One region of the Streptomyces sp. NBC_01298 genome, then DNA from elsewhere that is predicted to be linked to it. Evidence: riboswitches for the same ligand, from Rfam matches in the RefSeq annotation. Region 1 holds a riboswitch; each other region holds the start of a gene.

Region 1 (5,708 bases):
GGTCACACGGCCACAGCTCACGCAGGCTCCGGCGGCCTCACAGCGACCGAGCACCGGCTGGCCAACGGCCTACGCGTGGTGCTGTCCGAGGACCACCTGACTCCGGTCGCCGCGGTCTGCCTCTGGTACGACGTCGGCTCGCGCCACGAAGTCAAGGGACGTACGGGCCTGGCTCACCTCTTCGAGCACCTGATGTTCCAGGGGTCCAAGAACGTCTCCGGAAACGGCCACTTCGAACTGGTCCAGGGAGCCGGCGGCTCCCTCAACGGGACCACCAGCTTCGAGCGGACCAACTACTTCGAGACGATGCCGACCCACCAGCTGGAACTCGCGCTGTGGCTGGAGGCGGACCGGATGGGCTCGCTGCTGGCCGCCCTGGACGACGAGTCCATGGAGAACCAGCGCGACGTCGTCAAGAACGAGCGCCGCCAGCGGTACGACAACGTCCCGTACGGCACGGCCTTCGAGAGGCTGACGGCCCTGGCCTACCCGGAGGGCCACCCGTACCACCACACCCCGATCGGGTCCATGGCCGATCTGGACGCCGCGTCCCTGGAGGACGCGCGCGCGTTCTTCCGTACGTACTACGCGCCCAACAACGCGGTGCTCTCGGTCGTCGGCGACATCGACCCCGAGAAGACGCTCGCCTGGGTGGAGAAGTACTTCGGCACCATCCCCGGCCACGACGGCAAGCAGCCGCCGCGCGACGGTTCGCTGCCCGAGATCATGGGCGGGCAGCTGCGCGAGGAGATCGTCGAGGAGGTCCCGGCCCGCGCGCTGATGGCGGCCTACCGCCTCCCGCACGACGGCACCCGCGAGTGCGACGCCGCCGACGTGGCGCTGACCGTCCTGGGCAGCGGCGAGTCCTCCCGCCTGCACAACCGGCTGGTGCGCCGTGACCAGAGCGCCGTGGCGGCCGGCTTCGGCATGCTGCGCCTCGCCGGCGCGCCCTCGCTGGGCTGGCTGGACGTCAAGACCTCCAGCGGGGTCGAGGTGCCCGCCATCGAGGCGGCCGTGGACGAGGAGCTCGCGCGGTTCGCCGCCGAGGGCCCGACGGCCGAGGAGATGGAGCGGGCGCAGGCCCAGCTGGAGCGCGAGTGGCTGGACCGGCTGAGCACGGTGGCGGGCCGCGCCGACGAACTGTGCCGCTTCGCGGTGCTGTTCGGCGACCCGCAGCTGGCGCTGACCGCCGTCCAGCGCGTCCTCGACATCACCGCCGAGGAGGTGCAGGCCGTGGCCGCGGCCCGACTGCGCCCCGACAACCGGGCGGTGCTCGTCTACGAGCCGATCGCGGCCGATGACAGCGACGACACCGAAGAGACCGACGCGAGCGACCAGAACGAGGGGGCGGAGCAGTGAGCGACACCGCAGCCGACACCGCAGCCGTCACGATGACCTTCCACCCGCGCCCCGAGGCCGGCGAGCCGCAGCCGTGGGCCTTCCCGGCCCCCGAGCGCGGGGTACTGGCCAACGGCCTGACCCTGCTGCGCTGCCAGCGCCCGGGCCAGCAGGTCGTCGCGGTCGAGATCAACCTCGCCGCCCCGCTCGACGCGGAGCCCGAGGGCCTCGACGGCGTGGCCACGATCATGGTCCGCGCCCTGTCGGAGGGCACCGACAAGCGCTCCGCCGAGGAGTTCGCCGCCGAGCTGGAGCGCTGCGGCGCCACCCTCGACGCGCACGCCGACCACCCCGGCCTGCGGGTCTCCCTGGAGGTCCCGGCCTCCCGCCTGCACAAGGCGCTGGGGCTGGTCGCCGAGGCCCTGCGCGCGCCGGCCTTCGCCGACTCCGAGGTCGACCGCCTGGTGCGCAACCGGCTCGACGAGATCCCGCACGAGAGCGCCAACCCGCAGCGCCGCGCCGCCAAGCAGCTCTCGAAGGAGCTGTTCCCGGCCACCCTGCGGATGTCGCGCCCGCGTCAGGGAACCGAGGAGACGGTCGCCCGCATCGACTCCGCGGCCGTACGCGCCTTCTACGAGGCCCACGTGCGCCCCGCGACCGCCACCGCGGTGGTCGTGGGCGACCTGACCGGCATCGACCTGGACGAGGTCCTGGCCGACACCCTGGGCGCGTGGACCGGTGACACCACCGCCCCGCGCCCGGTCACGCCGATCACCGCCGACGACACGGGCCGCGTGGTCATCGTGGACCGGCCCGGCGCGGTCCAGACGCAGCTGCTGATCGGCCGCATCGGGGCGGACCGGCACGACCGGGTGTGGGCGCCCCAGGTGCTCGGCACGTACTGCCTGGGCGGCACGCTCACCTCCCGGCTGGACAAGGTGCTGCGCGAGGAGAAGGGGTACACGTACGGCGTGCGCGCCTTCGGCCAGGTGCTGCGCTCCACCGCCGACGGCAAGGGCGCCTCGATGCTCGCCATCAGCGGCTCGGTGGACACCCCGAACACCGGCCCGGCCCTGGACGACCTCTGGACGGTGCTGCGCACCCTCGCGCAGGGCGGCCTGACCGACGCCGAACGGGACGTGGCCGTGCAGAACTTGGTGGGGGTGGCCCCGCTGAAGTTCGAGACGGCCGCCTCCGTCGCAGGCACGCTCGCCGACCAGGTCGAGCAGGAGCTTCCGGACGACTACCAGGCGCGGTTGTACGCGCGGCTGGCCGAAACGGGGACGGTGGAGGCCACTTCGGCGGTCGTCAGCGCCTTCCCGGTGGACCGTCTGGTCACGGTCCTGGTCGGGGACGCCTCGCTGATCGAGGAGCCGGTACGGGCCCTCGGGATCGGTGAAGTGACCGTGGTCGCCAACTGATCGTCAGTTGGTCTCCGGCGGGCCGTCAACTGGCCCGCCGCGGAAGGGCTCCGGCGGCTTGTCCGCCGGGGCCCTTTTTGTACTTCTTGTCCCTTTCTTGGTGTTGTTGCTTTTATGTGGTGTGGCGTACGCAACAAAAGGGCGCGTCTGTTTGGCGATCGACTGATGATCCGCTTAGCGTCGGCCGTGCTGTCCGTCAGTTGTAACCGCCGCGTCCGCGGCACCGGGCAGCGATCGCCGAGTCCCCGTCAGGCGCGAGCCTGGGGAGCCGGGGACCCACTTGTGTCCCTGGGGTGAATCGGACCGCCTCGCAAGAGGGGGCCCGTAGGAGACCTTCCTGCTCCGAACCCGTCAGCTAACCCGGTAGGCGAGAGGGAAGGAAAGGATCAACCCCTTCATGGCGTTTGGCAGTAGTGCCGCCGGCAAGCACCGTGGTTCGAGCCGTCTGAGCCGCAAGACCGCCGGCTACGCCGGCATAGCCGCCCTCGCCGCCACCGGCGTCGTTGGCTCCCTGGCCGGTCCCGCGTTCGCCGCGGACACGTCCCCCTCCGTGGAGGACACCGGCGCCCTGAACACCATCGTCGTGGCCGACGAGCTCGCCGGTGACGTAGAGGCCCAGGCCGAGTCCCAGCAGCGGGCCGCCGAGGCCGCCGCCGCCAAGGCGCAGGCCGAGGCCGACGCCCGCCAGCGGGCCGCCGAGGCCAAGGCGAAGGCCGAAGCCCAGGCCAAGGCCGAGCGCGAGGCCGCCGAGCGCGCCGCCCGCGAAGAGGAGCGCAAGCGCCTCAACACCTTCGTTTCGCCGATCGACGGCTCCTACGTCAGCACGCAGTACCACGCGGGCGGCGGCATGTGGTCCTCCGGCAGCCACACCGGCATCGACTTCCACGCCTCCTCCGGCACTTCCGTGCACGCGGTCGGCCTGGGCACCGTGGTCGAGGCGGGCTGGGGCGGCGCGTACGGCAACAACGTCGTCATCAAGCACGCCGACGGCACGTACACCCAGTACGGCCACATGTCCTCGCTGAGCGTCCGGGTCGGCCAGCAGGTCACCCCGGGCCAGCAGATCGGCCTGTCGGGCTCCACCGGCAACTCCAGCGGACCGCACCTGCACTTCGAGGCCCGCACCGGCGCCGACTACGGTTCGGACATCAACCCGCTCACGTACCTGCGCTCGCACGGCGTCAGCGTCTGACCGCTCGACCCACCGCACGTCTTCCGCGAAGGCCCCGGCTCTCTGAGAGCCGGGGCCTTCGTCGTGTTTCGCGCTCCGCATTGTGTGAATGTTTCGTATTTCCGGCCGTCCTCGGAAATTATCGTGTGTTGCAATAGAGTCGCAACGCGCACAGCCATACGAAAAAGGCGGAGGTCCGGTCTTGCGTATTCCCGCGCACACGGTATGCACAGCGATCCGCGACGACATCGTCTCCGGGGTGTTCGGGCCCGGCGCCCGGCTGACCGAGGAAGTGCTGGCCCGCAGGTACGGAGTCTCGCGCGTTCCGGTGCGCGAGGCGCTGCGCACGCTGGAGTCCGAGGGGTTCGTGACCACCCGCCGGCATGCCGGTGCCTGCGTGGCCGAGCCGACCGAGCAGGAGGCGGCCGACCTCCTGGAGCTGCGGATGCTCCTGGAGCCCCTCGCGGCCGCCCGGGCGGCCAGGCGGCGCAGCGAGGCCCACCTCAAGGTGCTGCGCGGACTGGTCAGGCTGGGCCAGGAGCGCGCCAGGAGGGGCCAGGGGGAGGATCTGCGCTCCCTGGGCGGCTGGTTCCACGAGACGCTCTCCCAGGCCTCGGGCAGCCCCGGGCTCATCGCCCTGCTCACCCAGATGCGCCACAAGGTGGCCTGGATGTACGTGGTGGAGTCCCCGGTGCGGCCCGTGGAGTCCTGGGTGGAGCACGGCGCGATCGTGGACGCGGTGGCCCGGGGCGACGCGGAGCGGGCCCGGATGCTGATGGCGGCGCACGTGGACCGCGCGGCGGGGGCGCACCGAATGCGCGTGAGGACTTTGCAACCTGCCGTAAACACGGCGAGCGTTCCGCATTAACAAACGCCGTATACAAAGAGGGGATATCCGGGCCGGTAATTAGCGCCCCGGGCCCATTTGTAATTCCCCGCGCCCCGGGCCCCATTGTGCCGCCGGAATTCGGGCCGCCGCGATGGGCTGTTCCGAAAGGGCCGAGCGGAGCCGGCCGGCCGGCTGGATCCCCGCACGGAAAGCAGCGAAGCCGTTGCCCTCGACCTCGTGGGTCGGGGGCAACGGCTCCGCCGTGCAAGTCCAGCAAGTCCTGCGGGTCGAACCCGAAGGGTCAGACGGTCTCGGGGAGCTCCTCGAGGCCCTCGGCGACCAGCTTCGCGAGGCGGTCCAGCGCGGCCTCGGCGCCATCGGCCGAGGACGAGAGGACGATCTCCTCGCCGCCCTGGGCGCCCAGGCCCAGAACCGCCAGCATGGAGGCGGCGTTGACGGGGTCGCCGCCGGCCTTCGCGATGGTCACCGGGACGCCGGAAGCGGTCGTCGCGCGGACGAAGATCGAGGCGGGACGAGCGTGCAGGCCCTCGGCCCACCCGACGTTGACGCGGCGCTCTGCCATGGTGATGCCCTTCAGGTTCTTACGGGTTGTCTAGACCAGTCTCTCACGACGTCCGGAATGGTCGAACCGACCTTCGGCCCGAGTTTCCCGCCGTTCGACCTAGCCCAGCTTGCCCTGATGCGAGCCAGCTTGCCCGATGCGCCGCGCCCAGGCCAGTCGAACCGTTCGCGCCTTAAGGTGACCCCATGACGACCGAGTCCGACCCCTCGTACCCGGACCACTGGGAAGCCGACGTCGTCCTTCGGGACGGCGGGACCGCCCGGATCCGGCCCATCACCACCGCCGACGCGGGCCGGCTGGTCAGTTTCTACGAGCAGGTCTCGGACGAGTCGAAGTACTACCGGTTCTTCGCTCCGTACCCCCGGC
Region 2 (5,708 bases), 3.0 Mb from region 1:
CGAAGGGCAGACCGCCCTCGCGACCCTGCTGACGCGGCTGCCCGATCTGGAACTCGCCGTGGCACCCGAAGAGCTGCGCTGGCGCGGTGGGCTCATCATGCGGGGGCTGCGGACGCTGCCGGTCCGCTTCAGCGCCGAATCGAAGGCCCAAAACACCTGAAACCGGCCTGATCTGAAGTCAGTTCACCGCCCAAACTTGTGACAGGCGTTCGAAGGCCGCTAGGTTCTGCCGTTACCCCGCCGTTATGCGAAAGGTGCAGCCTCATGCGTTCCGGGAACGGCCGCCACAGACGCCCCCGACAAGTGCCCGCACTTGTCGTCACCGCCGGAGTCACCGGCACCGCGCTCGCCCTGCCGCTGCTCGCCGCCACGGGCGCGAGCGCGGCGGAGACCTCCACATGGGACAAGGTCGCCGAATGCGAGAGCGGCGGCACGTGGAGTGCCAACTTCGGCGGCGGCGCGTACGGCGGGCTGCAGTTCACCCAGGAGCAGTGGAAGAGGGCCGGCGGGCTCGACTTCGCCGAGCGCGCCGACCTGGCCAGCCGCTCCCAGCAGATCGCGGTCGCCGAGCGCGTGCTGGCTTCCCAGGGCCCCCAGGCGTGGCCGCTGTGCGGAGTGCCGGCCGGCCTGACCCAGGACGCGCCCGCCGCCGAGGTGGACCCGGGCCTGCCCAGCGGTTCCGGATCCGCCTCCCCGGCCCCCTCCCGCCCGGACGAGGCCGTGCCGCACGCCGGCTCGGGCAAGCCGTCAACGGACTTCGGGGCCCCCACGCCGAAGACCCCGGCTCCCGAGGCCCCGTCGGCCTCGGCGCGGCCCGACTACCCGATCGGCGTGCCCGGCGAACTGCCCGTCATGCCCGCGCCGGACCTGGAGACGCCCCCGGGACTCCCGGGCGACCCGACGGTTCCCACGAGCCCGGTGGACCCCACCGCCCCAGTGGCGCCGCCGTCCGGGGACCCGACCGCTCCGGTCGGCCCCACCGCGCCGGTGGCTCCGCCGTCGGGGGACCCGACGGCTCCGGTGTCCCCGTCCGACCCGTCCGACCCGTCCGACCCGTCCAACCCGGGTGACCCGACGAACCCCGGGGACGCGGCGAACCCGACCAACCCGGGGAACTCCGCGAACCCGTCAAATCCGGTCAACCCGGTTGATCCCACAGCCCCGACGGCTCCGGCCGCACCCGGCGCGTCCACCGCTCCGGGCGCGACGCCGACCCCCGGTGCGGCCTCCGGTTCGGCTTCCGGTTCGACCGAGGGCGGCGGCAAGCACCGCGGCCCGGCCGCGGTCGAGACGGCCTCCGGGTCTGATGCCGCGTCGGAGTCCACGTACACCGTGAAGGCGGGCGACAGCCTCATCGAGATCGCGGACGCCAACGGAGTGAAGGGTGGCTGGAAGGGTCTCTACGAGGCCAACGAGCAGGTCATCGGCGGCGATGCGGACCTGATCAAGCCCGGCCAGAATCTGGATCTAACGCACCAATAGGGGCACTTAAGCCGCCCGGAACCAGCTGATTGTCCGTTTTCTGTAAGTGAGACATGTGTCTCTTCAGGTCAACTGGCGTGTCCGGCCCGGAGGGTTCCGCAAACCCCGCCCTCACCTGCGCAAACGTCCTTCCGGGGAGCGCAAGTAGGCACCGTTTTCCCCCGATGTTGCTCGTTGAACATCGGGGGGAGACCTGTCTACCTTCTGAATCGCTCGCCACCGCGGGCTCCTTCGACCGCATCGCCGAATCCTGCCGGCGGACGGAGGGAACACTCGTCGCGTAAAGCGCCGAAGGCAGGAGCGGGGGAACCAAGGTAGGCGCCGGTAGCGGCCGTTGAGAGACGGTCACAACGCCGGCTAGGGGTTAAGACGAGCGCTAGGTCGCTCGGCCGGGCACTCACTCGCCCGAACCCGACAGCTCACCTCGTAGGCGTCGGTGAGGAGAACTCCATGCTGCTTTCGGGCAAGGGCAAGCACCGTCGCGGTTCCAAGGCCGTCCGCATCGTCACCCTCGCCGGTGTCGCCGGTGTCACCGTGGCCGCGCCGCTGATGGCCGCGGGCACCGCTTCCGCCGCGACCGGCGCCGAGTGGGACCGGGTCGCCTCCTGCGAGTCCGGCGGCAACTGGTCCATCAACACGGGCAACGGCTACTACGGCGGCCTGCAGTTCTCGTCCTCCACCTGGGCCGCGTACGGCGGCAAGGCGTACGCCGCGCAGGCCAACCAGGCCTCCAAGGGCCAGCAGATAGCCATCGCCGAGAAGGTCCTCAAGGGCCAGGGCAAGGGCGCCTGGCCGTCCTGCGGCGTCGGCCTGTCGAACTCCTCCTACACCGGCGGCGGCTCGGGGACGACCACCCCCTCCAAGCCGAAGACGCAGCCGAAGCCGGCCGCGCCGAAGACGAAGCCGAAGACCGAGGCTCCGAAGAAGGAGACCAAGCGCGTCGAGGCTCCGACGACCCGCTCCGAGCGTCCGGCCGCCGCGCCGAAGACGGGCAACGGCTCCTACGAGGTCAAGTCCGGCGACACGCTGGGCGCGATCGCCGACGCGAACAACGTGTCCGGTGGCTGGGAGAAGCTCTTCGAGCTCAACAAGGAGATCGTGTCGGACGCGAACCTGATCTACCCCGGCCAGAAGCTGAACCTCAGCTGAAAGCCGTGAGAACGCTCGCGGCCGCTTTCGCGACGCGCAGTAGTTCCACCGCGTAGTTCCACCAGCGATTCCACCGCCCGGCGCGTAACCCCCTTCGCGCCGGGCGGTGCTGTGTGCGGATGTCCCCGGTCTGACGGAGCCTCCGAAAGGCCGATGATCAAGGGTCCTATGTCCTGTAAGAGGGGCATTCAGGCCCTTTTTCGTCCCAGCCCCCGGGCGGTCGGCTGGCCGAGTGCCCGGAGGCGGTTAGGCTCTAAGCGGCAAGGCCATCCCACGGCCTGACACGCCACCGCACACCCAGCGTCACATCCCAGAAGGAGATGCTCGTGCCGTCCATCGACGTCGTCGTAGCCCGGGAAATCCTGGACTCCCGAGGCAACCCCACGGTCGAGGTCGAGGTGGGCCTCGACGATGGCAGCACCGGCCGTGCTGCAGTCCCGTCCGGCGCCTCCACCGGAGCGTTCGAAGCCGTAGAGCTCCGTGACGGTGACCCCAACCGTTACTTCGGCAAGGGCGTAGAGAAGGCCGTCCTCGCCGTCATCGAGCAGCTCGGCCCGGAGCTCGTCGGCTACGACGCCACCGAGCAGCGCCTGATCGACCAGGCGATGATCGACCTGGACGCCACCGAGAACAAGGGCTCCCTCGGCGCCAACGCCATCCTGGGCGTCTCCCTCGCCGTCGCGCACGCCGCGTCCGAGGCCTCGGACCTCCCGCTGTTCCGCTACCTCGGCGGCCCGAACGCGCACCTGCTGCCCGTTCCGATGATGAACATCCTGAACGGTGGGTCGCACGCCGACTCCAACGTCGACATCCAGGAGTTCATGATCGCCCCGATCGGCGCGGAGTCCTTCTCCGAGGCCCTTCGCTGGGGTGCCGAGGTCTACCACACCCTCAAGAAGGTCCTGCACACCAAGGGCCTCTCCACCGGTCTCGGCGACGAGGGCGGCTTCGCGCCGAACCTCGAGTCGAACCGCGCCGCGCTTGACCTCATCGTCGAGGCCATCAAGCAGGCCGGCTACGTCCCGGGCACCCAGATCGCGCTCGCGCTCGACGTCGCCGCGTCCGAGTTCTACAAGGACGGCAACTACGAGTTCGAGGGCAAGTCCCGCTCGGCCGCCGAGATGACCGACTACTACGCCGAGCTCGTCGAGGCGTACCCGCTGGTCTCCATCGAGGACCCGCTGTTCGAGGACGACTGGGCCGGCTGGAAGACCCTCACCGACCGCCTGGGCTCCAAGGTCCAGATCGTCGGCGACGACCTCTTCGTCACCAACCCCGAGCGTCTCGCCCGCGGCATCGAAGAGGGCTCGGCGAACGCCCTGCTCGTCAAGGTGAACCAGATCGGTTCGCTGACCGAGACCCTGGACGCCGTCGAGATGGCCCAGCGCAACGGTTTCAAGTGCATGATGTCGCACCGTTCCGGTGAGACCGAGGACGTCACGATCGCCGACCTCGCGGTCGCCGTGAACTGCGGCCAGATCAAGACCGGCGCCCCGGCCCGCTCGGACCGCGTCGCCAAGTACAACCAGCTGCTGCGCATCGAGGAGATCCTCGACGACGCCGCGGTGTACGCCGGCCGCAGCGCCTTCCCGCGCTTCAAGGGCTGAACACCCTGATCGGTCCTTAGGGGCGCAAGCCTCCCTACGTCCCCGCACTCGGTCCCGTACCGTGTGCGGGGACGTAGTGCGTCGTGCGCATATAGGGGAGGCGGATCAATGGCCGGGAACCGGGACCGGTTCGCCACGTTCTCGACCGCGACCAGGCTCAAGCAGCTCGGTGAGCGGACCGCGGCACACGTGTACCGCTCGCAGTCCCGCCGGCAGGTCCGCCGCAGCCGGCTCACCGGCCGGGCCGCCCTGCTCGTGCTCGTCCTCTGTACCCTGGTCGTCGCCCTCGCGTATCCGATGCGCCAGTACGTCTCCCAGCGCTCGGAGATCGCGCAGCAGCAGAAGGAGGCCGTCTCCGCGCGGGACCGGCTGGAACGGCTGCGCGACGAGAAGGCCCGCTGGCAGGACAACGCGTACGCCGAGCAGCAGGCGCGCAAGCACCTGCACTTCGTCCGGCCGGGTGAGGTCAGCTACATCATGACCGACCCCGGAGCCGCCGCGGGAGAGCAGCGCCGCGGCGGACAGGCCGCCACCGACCGGCCCTGGTACTCCAACGTCTGGGACGGCGTCGACAAGGCCGACCGCCCGGGCGACTGAGTCCCACCCATCCACGAGAACGAAAAGACTTCCTCCAGGCATGCAGACGCCCCCGCCCCAGACCGACCGGACCGAGCCGACCGCCGCCGACATCGAGGCGTTCGAACAGCAGCTCGGCCGCCCCCCGCGCGGGCTCCGCGCCATCGCGCACCGCTGCCCCTGCGGGCAGCCGGACGTGGTGGAGACCGCCCCGCGGCTCCCCGACGGCACCCCCTTCCCGACGCTGTACTACTTGACCTGCCCGCGGGCCGCCGGTGCGATCGGCACGCTGGAGGCCAACGGCGTGATGAAGGAGATGCAGGCCCGCCTCGCCGTGGACCCGGAGCTGGCCGCGGCCTACCGGGCCGCGCACGAGGACTACATCACCCGCCGCGACGCCATCGAGGTGCTCCAGGGCTTCCCGAGCGCCGGCGGCATGCCGGACCGGGTGAAGTGCCTGCACGTGCTGGTCGGCCACTCCCTGGCCGCGGGCCCGGGCGTGAACCCCTTCGGCGACGAGGCGCTGGCGATGCTGCCCGAGTGGTGGGCCAAGGGCGCCTGCGTCACCCCGTGCGGCGAGAAGAAGGCCGACGGGCACGCAGAGAACGCCGCGGCCGCGGACGGGGAGGCGGGCGCGTGACCCGGGTCGCGGCCGTCGACTGCGGTACGAACTCCATCCGGCTCCTCGTCGCGGACCTCGACCGCGCCACCGGCGAGCTGACCGACCTGGACCGCCGGATGACCGTCGTCCGGCTCGGCCAGGGCGTCGACAAGACCGGCCGGCTGGCCCCGGAGGCGCTGGAGCGCACCTTCGCGGCGTGCCGCGAGTACGCGGCGGTCATCAAGGAGCTCGGCGCCGAGCGGGTGCGCTTCGTGGCGACCTCGGCCTCCCGG
Region 3 (5,708 bases), 1.2 Mb from region 1:
ATCGGGTCGACTGCGCCCTGCCCCCCTCGGGCCCTCCGGGGCCGCGGCTCTGTGCGAGGGGATCTGTGGGACCGGGACCCCCCTCCGGTCCCGGCCCCACGGTTCAGGCGAGCAGCCGGGTCTCGGCGCTCGGTAGTTTGTTCCACCAGTGGCCGTACCGCCGGTAGACCTCCGGTTCGCGGTCGGCCAGGAAGGCCGTCAGCGCCCGGGCCTCGCCGGCGAGGGCCTCCCAGACCTCCTCCGGCAGCGGGTGGAAGGCGGTGGCCTCGATGCCGGCGCCGGACGGCCGCCACACGCCGGCGACGTGGCCGTCGACCAGCAGGGTCGCCAGGGTGTCGCCGTTCATCCGCGCGACGAGCTTGCGGTACGCCGGCGGAACGATGCGGCTCCGGTCGGCGTAGGCCAGCAGCACGCTGTCCCACATGGCCATCAGCCGGGGCGGCGCCGGTGTGTCCTCCTCCGGAATCGGCGCGCCCTGGACGTCGAACAGCTCCTCGCCGTCCGGCCCCGTCAGCCGGACGAGCCCGCCGGCCGGCTCCAGCGCGCGCAGGGCCTGGCGGACCCTGGACCGCGGGACCAGGGAGAACTGCGCCACGTCCGCCGCCGACGCCGGCCCGAACCCCTCCAGGTAGCGCAGGACCAGCGTCCGCAGGGACTCCTCCGCCGCCTCCGGGTCCGCCGGTACGGTGCGCGGCCGGCTCGGGGGTGCGACGTACGACGGACGCTCCCCGAACGACCACGGCGCGGCGGTGGGCGCGTGCAGCAGCGGTGCGTACTGCCGCAGCCCCCACCACGCTCCTGGCCGCGGCGCGGCCCCCAGCCGGTGTCCGAGCCAGGCCTCGCACTCCGCCGTCGTACGGGGCCGGTCGGCGAAGTCCAGCAGTTCCGGCACGAGGAGGTCGGCGTCCTCGGCCGTCAGCCCCGAGTCCGTGAAGCGGGTCCCGAGCCGGGCGGCCCGTACGGACGGCTGCACGGCCTCCCGGAAGACCGGGTAGTCCCGCGCGTGCACGGCGTGCAGGGTCAGCCGCATCAGCGTCGACTTGAGGACCTCGCGCCCCGTGAAGGCCGCGTCGAGGTCCGCCGGGTCGAAACCGGCGAGCCGGTTCCACAGCGCGAGGTAGGGCGAGGCCGCGTGCTGCGCCTGCAGGGCGACCACCCTGCGGACCGCGTCGCCGACGCCCATCACCTCGCGCCGCAGCAGCAACTGCCGTGCGAGGGTGGAGCGGTTGAGCTCCCTTGCGCTGACCTTCATGCCACGCCCGTCCCGTCCCGTGCCGGAACGCGCAGCCTAACCGGCACCTCCGACAGCGCCTCGGCCTCAGATGCTGACGCCCTTGGACCGCAGGTAGGCCATTGGGTCGATGTCCGAGCCGTACGAGGGCCCGGTGCGGATCTCGAAGTGCAGGTGCGGGCCGGTCACGTTGCCCGTGGCGCCGGAGAGGCCGAGGGTCTGCCCGGCGGTGACGCTCTGGCCGGACGAGACGGAGAGCTGGGAGAGGTGCGCGTACTGGCTGTACTTGCCGTCGGCGTGCCGGACGACGACCTCGTTGCCGTACGCGCCGCCCCAGCCGGCCGAGACCACGGTGCCCGCGCCGACCGCCTTGACGGTGGTGCCGGTGCTCGCGGAGAAGTCCACACCGGTGTGGTAGCCGCTGGACCACATGGAGCCGGCGGTCTTGTACGCGGTGGAGGTGCCGCCGCCGACCGGGGCGACGAAGCCGGTGGACGTGGAACCGCCCTGCTGCTCGGCGGGAGCCTCGGGGGCGGCGTCCTGGGGAGCGGCCGCCTCGTCGGAGGAACCCGCCCCGTCGGAGGAATCCGACGAATCGCCAGAAGTGGAAGAACCGAACGAAGCGGACTTCTTGGCCGGCTTCGGCGTTTCGGCCGGCGCGGAGTCGGCGGTCGCGGCCGGAGCCGCGCCCTTCGCGCCGAGCGTGAGCTCCAGGCCCGGGTGGATCAGCGACGGGTCGGTGCCGACGGCCTCGAGGTTGTCCGCGTAGAGCTGCTCCCAGCCACCGGTGAGGTGCTGGCGCTCGGCGATCTTGGAAAGGTAGTCGCCCGGCACCACGGTGTAGACCGTGGGGGCGCTCTGCGCGGCGGCCGGGGCGGCCTGGAGCGAGGCGGGCACCTGCGCGGCCAGGGCCGGAGCGACGGCGGGCGCCGCGGCCGGGACGCCCGCGGCGTGGGCGCCGGTGGCCCCGAGCAGCGGCAGCGCGAGGGCCGCGCCACCGGTGCCGGCGGCGGCGAATCCGCGGGATATCGAGCGGGACTTGGGACGGCGGCGCTTACCCGTTCCGTGCATGGCGAATTCCTCTCCGACGCCTGCGAGGTGAGCTGTCGGGTTCGGACTGGAGATGTCCGGCCGCCTCAGTGCCGGTGAACAGCACATGTACGGCTTCACCCCGAGCTGTCCCGTTGTAAAGATCTCAACCGGAGATCCGGAACAGCGGCTTACCTGGTTCCCCCGCTCCTGCCGCGCGCGTGAATAGTCGGGTGCGGTTTCCGGTCGGCGGCAGGATTAGGCGGTCCGTCCGGATCGATCGCGAACGTAATCGAGCACGGCCGCACGGAACAAGTCATGAATTCCCCAATAGAATCTTGAAGATGACGGGCCGCCGGAATTCCGGTCACCCTGCGTCCATTCCGCACCCCCAACAGCCGCCCCAGCAAGGCAATTCACCATTCGCGATCAGCCACTCAACGTCACCGTATGATCTGGCTCACGGGGGCATGTCCGATCTCGCCTCTCGTTATGGCAAGTTGTCCACAACCGGCGTAATTCGGACACCATCAACGACGACCACACGGAGGAGCCCGGTGACCCAGCCGATACCCCAGAGTCCGCACGAGGAGCCGGCGCTGACCGGAGTGCGCAACTTCCGCGACGTGGGCGGGTTGCCGACCACGGACGGCCGGAGGGTCAAGTCGGGACGACTGTTCCGAAGCGGACATCTAGCGCATGCCACCGAAAGCGACGCGCAGTTCCTCGGGTCGCTCGGGCTGCACACCGTCTTCGACTTCCGCAACGGAGCCGACCACGCGCTGGAGGGTCCGGACGTGGAGCTGCCCGGGGTGCGCAACGTCGGCATTCCGCTTTCGGATCCGGCCGCCGGCGGGGAGTTCTGGAAGATGGTCCGCGAAGGGGAGCTGGCGCAGCTCCGCGAGCTCCTGGGCGAGGGCAGGGCCGCCGCGCGGATGTCCGGTTCGTACCGGCAGATGATCCGTGCCCGTACCGCCGAGCACAGCCGGGTGGTGCACGCGCTCGCCGAGGACAGCGTCCCGGCCCTCATGCACTGCGCCGCCGGGAAGGACCGGGCCGGCCTGTCGATCGCCGTCACCCTGCTCGCGCTGGGCGTGGAGCGGGAGGCGATCCTCGCGGACTACCTGGAGTCGAACGCCCCGCACAACCGCTACCGGGTCCGCCGGGGCAGCGACGCGCCCGAGGCCCGCGCCCCCGAGGTGATGGAGCTGCTCGCCCCGCTCTTCGACGCCCGCGCCCCGTATCTGACCACGGCCTTCGACACCATCGACGAGGAGTGGGGCGGTGTGGAGCGCTACCTGGCCGAGGGCCTCGGGCTCGCGCCCGAGACCCTCGGCAGGCTCCGCGACCGGCTGCTGGACTGACGCCCACGAGGTGGGCCGTCGCCCGCCGAGCCGCCGGCTCGCCGTACGGCCGCCGGCTCGCCGCCCGGCCGCGGCTCAGCGGTTGGCGACGGCCTGCTTCACCAGCGTCCGGCCGAAGTCCCACATCAGCGCGCCGCCGCCGTGGGCCTCGTCCATGACCGCCCGGAAGGCGCCGACGAACCGGTCGACGTCCGCCTCGTCCACGATCAGCGGCGGGATCAGTTTGATCACTTCCAGGTGATCCCCGGAGACCTGCGTGAGGATCCGGTGCTTCTGCAGCAGGGGCACCACGACCATCTGCGCGAACAGCCCCTTGCGCGCCGCCTGCAGCATGGTCCAGCGGCTCCGCAGGCCCAGCGAGGACGGCCGGCCGAACTCGATGCCGATCATCAGCCCGCGTCCCCGTACCTCGTGGAGGAGTTCGTACTCGTCCACGAGCGCGGCGAGCCGCCCGCGCAGCAGGTCGCCCATCGCGCGGGCCCGGGCCACCACCTGTTCGTCCTCCATGACGGAGAGGACGGCGAGCCCGGCCGCCATCGCCTGCGCGTTGGAGCCGAAGCTGGCGGAGTGGACGAGCACCCGGTCCATGGATGAGTAGACCTTCTTGAAGATCCAGTCCTTGCCCAGGGTCGCGCCGACCGGCACGTAGCCGCCGGAGAGGGCCTTGGCCACGCAGACCAGGTCCGGTTCGACTCCGGGCTCGTGCTGGTAGGCGTAGAAGTCGCCGGTCCGTCCGAGGCCGGTCTGCACCTCGTCCGCGATCAGCAGCGCCTCCCGCCGGTGCAGGAGCTCCTGCGCGGCGAGCAGGAAGCCGGGCGGCGCGGCGAGCACCCCCTTGCCCTGGATCGGCTCGACGACGAGGGCCGCCACGTCCCCCTTCTTCAGCTCCCGCTCCAGCGCGTCCAGGTCCCCGAGCGCGATCGCGGTGTCCGGCAGCAGCGGCGCGAACCCCTCGCGGAAGCCGGCCTCGCCGTTGACCGAGAGCGAGCCCGTGGTGAGCCCGTGGAAGGCGTGGTCGCAGTAGAGGACCCTGGGGCGCCCGGTGGCGTACCGGGCGAACTTCAGGGCGGTCTCCACCGCTTCCGTGCCGCTGTTGCCGAAGAAGACCCGGTCCAGGTGCGGACTGTGGGAGAGCAGCTTCTCGGCCAGCAGCCCGGGCAGCGGCTGGCAGTCGAAGCGGGTGAGGTCGGCGAGCTGGGCGTCCAGCACGTCGTGCAGGGCGCGCCGGACCACCGGGTGGTGGCGGCCCAGGCCCATCACTCCGAAGCCCGCCAGCATGTCGAGGTAGTCGTTGCCCTCGGCATCCCAGAAGTGGGCTCCCTCGGCGCGCACGTACACCTTGTCGAACCCGATGGTGTGCAGCATTCGGGGCAGCTGGTGGTTGAGGTGGCGGGCGTGCAGTTCGTACCGCTCGCCACCCCGCTCGGCCAGCAGGGCGCCGAGATCGAAGCCGGTCATGCCGACTTGTCCCTGCTCCCGCCCCCCACGGTCTCGCGGACGGCCCGCAGCGACTCCTTGAGCGAACCCATCGTGGCCAGGACGGCCGTGGGCTCGTACCCGCAGTGCGCCATGCAGTTCGCGCAGCGCGGGTCCTTCCCGCGGCCGTACTTGCTCCAGTCGGTCTCCTCGATCAGTTCCCGGTACGAGGGCACGTACCCGTCGCTCATCAGATAGCAGGGGCGCTGCCAGCCGAAGAGCGAGTAATTCGGAATGGCCCATGCGGTGCAGGGGAAATCGGCTTTGCCTTCCAGGAAGTCCAGGAAGAGCGGGGAGTGGTTGAGGCGCCAGCGCCGCCGGTTGCCTCCGGCGAAGGCCTTCTTGAAGAGTTCGCGGGTCTGTTCGACGCCGAGGAAGTGCTCCTGGTCGGGAGCCTTTTCGTAGGCGTAGGCCGGCGAGATCATCATCTCGTCCACCTGGAGATCGTCATTGAGGTAGTTGAGGACCTCGATGATGGTCTGCGGGGTGTCGGTGTTGAAGAAGGTGGAGTTGGTCGTCACCCGGAATCCGCGCTTCTTCGCCTCCTTGATGGCCTCGACCGCCTCGTCGAAGACGCCTTCCTTCGCGACCGATTCGTCGTGGCGCTC

What was found. A riboswitch is a leader RNA that binds a small molecule or an ion and turns the genes downstream of it on or off. The one in region 1 is predicted to bind cyclic di-AMP.
Region 2: it holds a riboswitch for cyclic di-AMP, as region 1 does, so the genes downstream of both, OG730_RS25275 (transglycosylase family protein) here and OG730_RS11525 (M23 family metallopeptidase) in region 1, are expected to answer to the same signal.
Region 3: it holds a riboswitch for cyclic di-AMP, as region 1 does, so the genes downstream of both, OG730_RS06215 (LysM peptidoglycan-binding domain-containing M23 family metallopeptidase) here and OG730_RS11525 (M23 family metallopeptidase) in region 1, are expected to answer to the same signal.

The regions. Positions count from the first base shown of each region.
Region 1 covers NZ_CP108414.1:2,553,305-2,559,012, reverse strand. The annotation lists gene OG730_RS11535 (M16 family metallopeptidase) at 1-1,359, shown strand, start outside; gene OG730_RS11530 (M16 family metallopeptidase) at 1,392-2,759, shown strand; cyclic di-AMP (ydaO/yuaA leader) riboswitch at 2,985-3,144, shown strand; gene OG730_RS11525 (M23 family metallopeptidase) at 3,157-3,951, shown strand; gene OG730_RS11520 (GntR family transcriptional regulator) at 4,133-4,798, shown strand; gene OG730_RS11515 (HPr family phosphocarrier protein) at 5,061-5,342, opposite strand; gene OG730_RS11510 (bifunctional acetate--CoA ligase family protein/GNAT family N-acetyltransferase) at 5,528-5,708, shown strand, end outside.
Region 2 covers NZ_CP108414.1:5,538,457-5,544,164, forward strand. The annotation lists gene OG730_RS25265 (cytochrome P450 family protein) at 1-160, shown strand, start outside; gene OG730_RS25270 (LysM peptidoglycan-binding domain-containing protein) at 304-1,482, shown strand; cyclic di-AMP (ydaO/yuaA leader) riboswitch at 1,759-1,930, shown strand; gene OG730_RS25275 (transglycosylase family protein) at 1,933-2,631, shown strand; gene eno (phosphopyruvate hydratase) at 2,952-4,238, shown strand; gene OG730_RS25285 (FtsB family cell division protein) at 4,347-4,835, shown strand; gene OG730_RS25290 (DUF501 domain-containing protein) at 4,876-5,454, shown strand; gene OG730_RS25295 (Ppx/GppA phosphatase family protein) at 5,451-5,708, shown strand, end outside.
Region 3 covers NZ_CP108414.1:1,350,767-1,356,474, forward strand. The annotation lists gene OG730_RS06210 (winged helix DNA-binding domain-containing protein) at 104-1,252, opposite strand; gene OG730_RS06215 (LysM peptidoglycan-binding domain-containing M23 family metallopeptidase) at 1,319-2,302, opposite strand; cyclic di-AMP (ydaO/yuaA leader) riboswitch at 2,305-2,502, opposite strand; gene OG730_RS06220 (tyrosine-protein phosphatase) at 2,818-3,624, shown strand; gene OG730_RS06225 (aspartate aminotransferase family protein) at 3,700-5,082, opposite strand; gene hpnH (adenosyl-hopene transferase HpnH) at 5,079-5,708, opposite strand, start outside.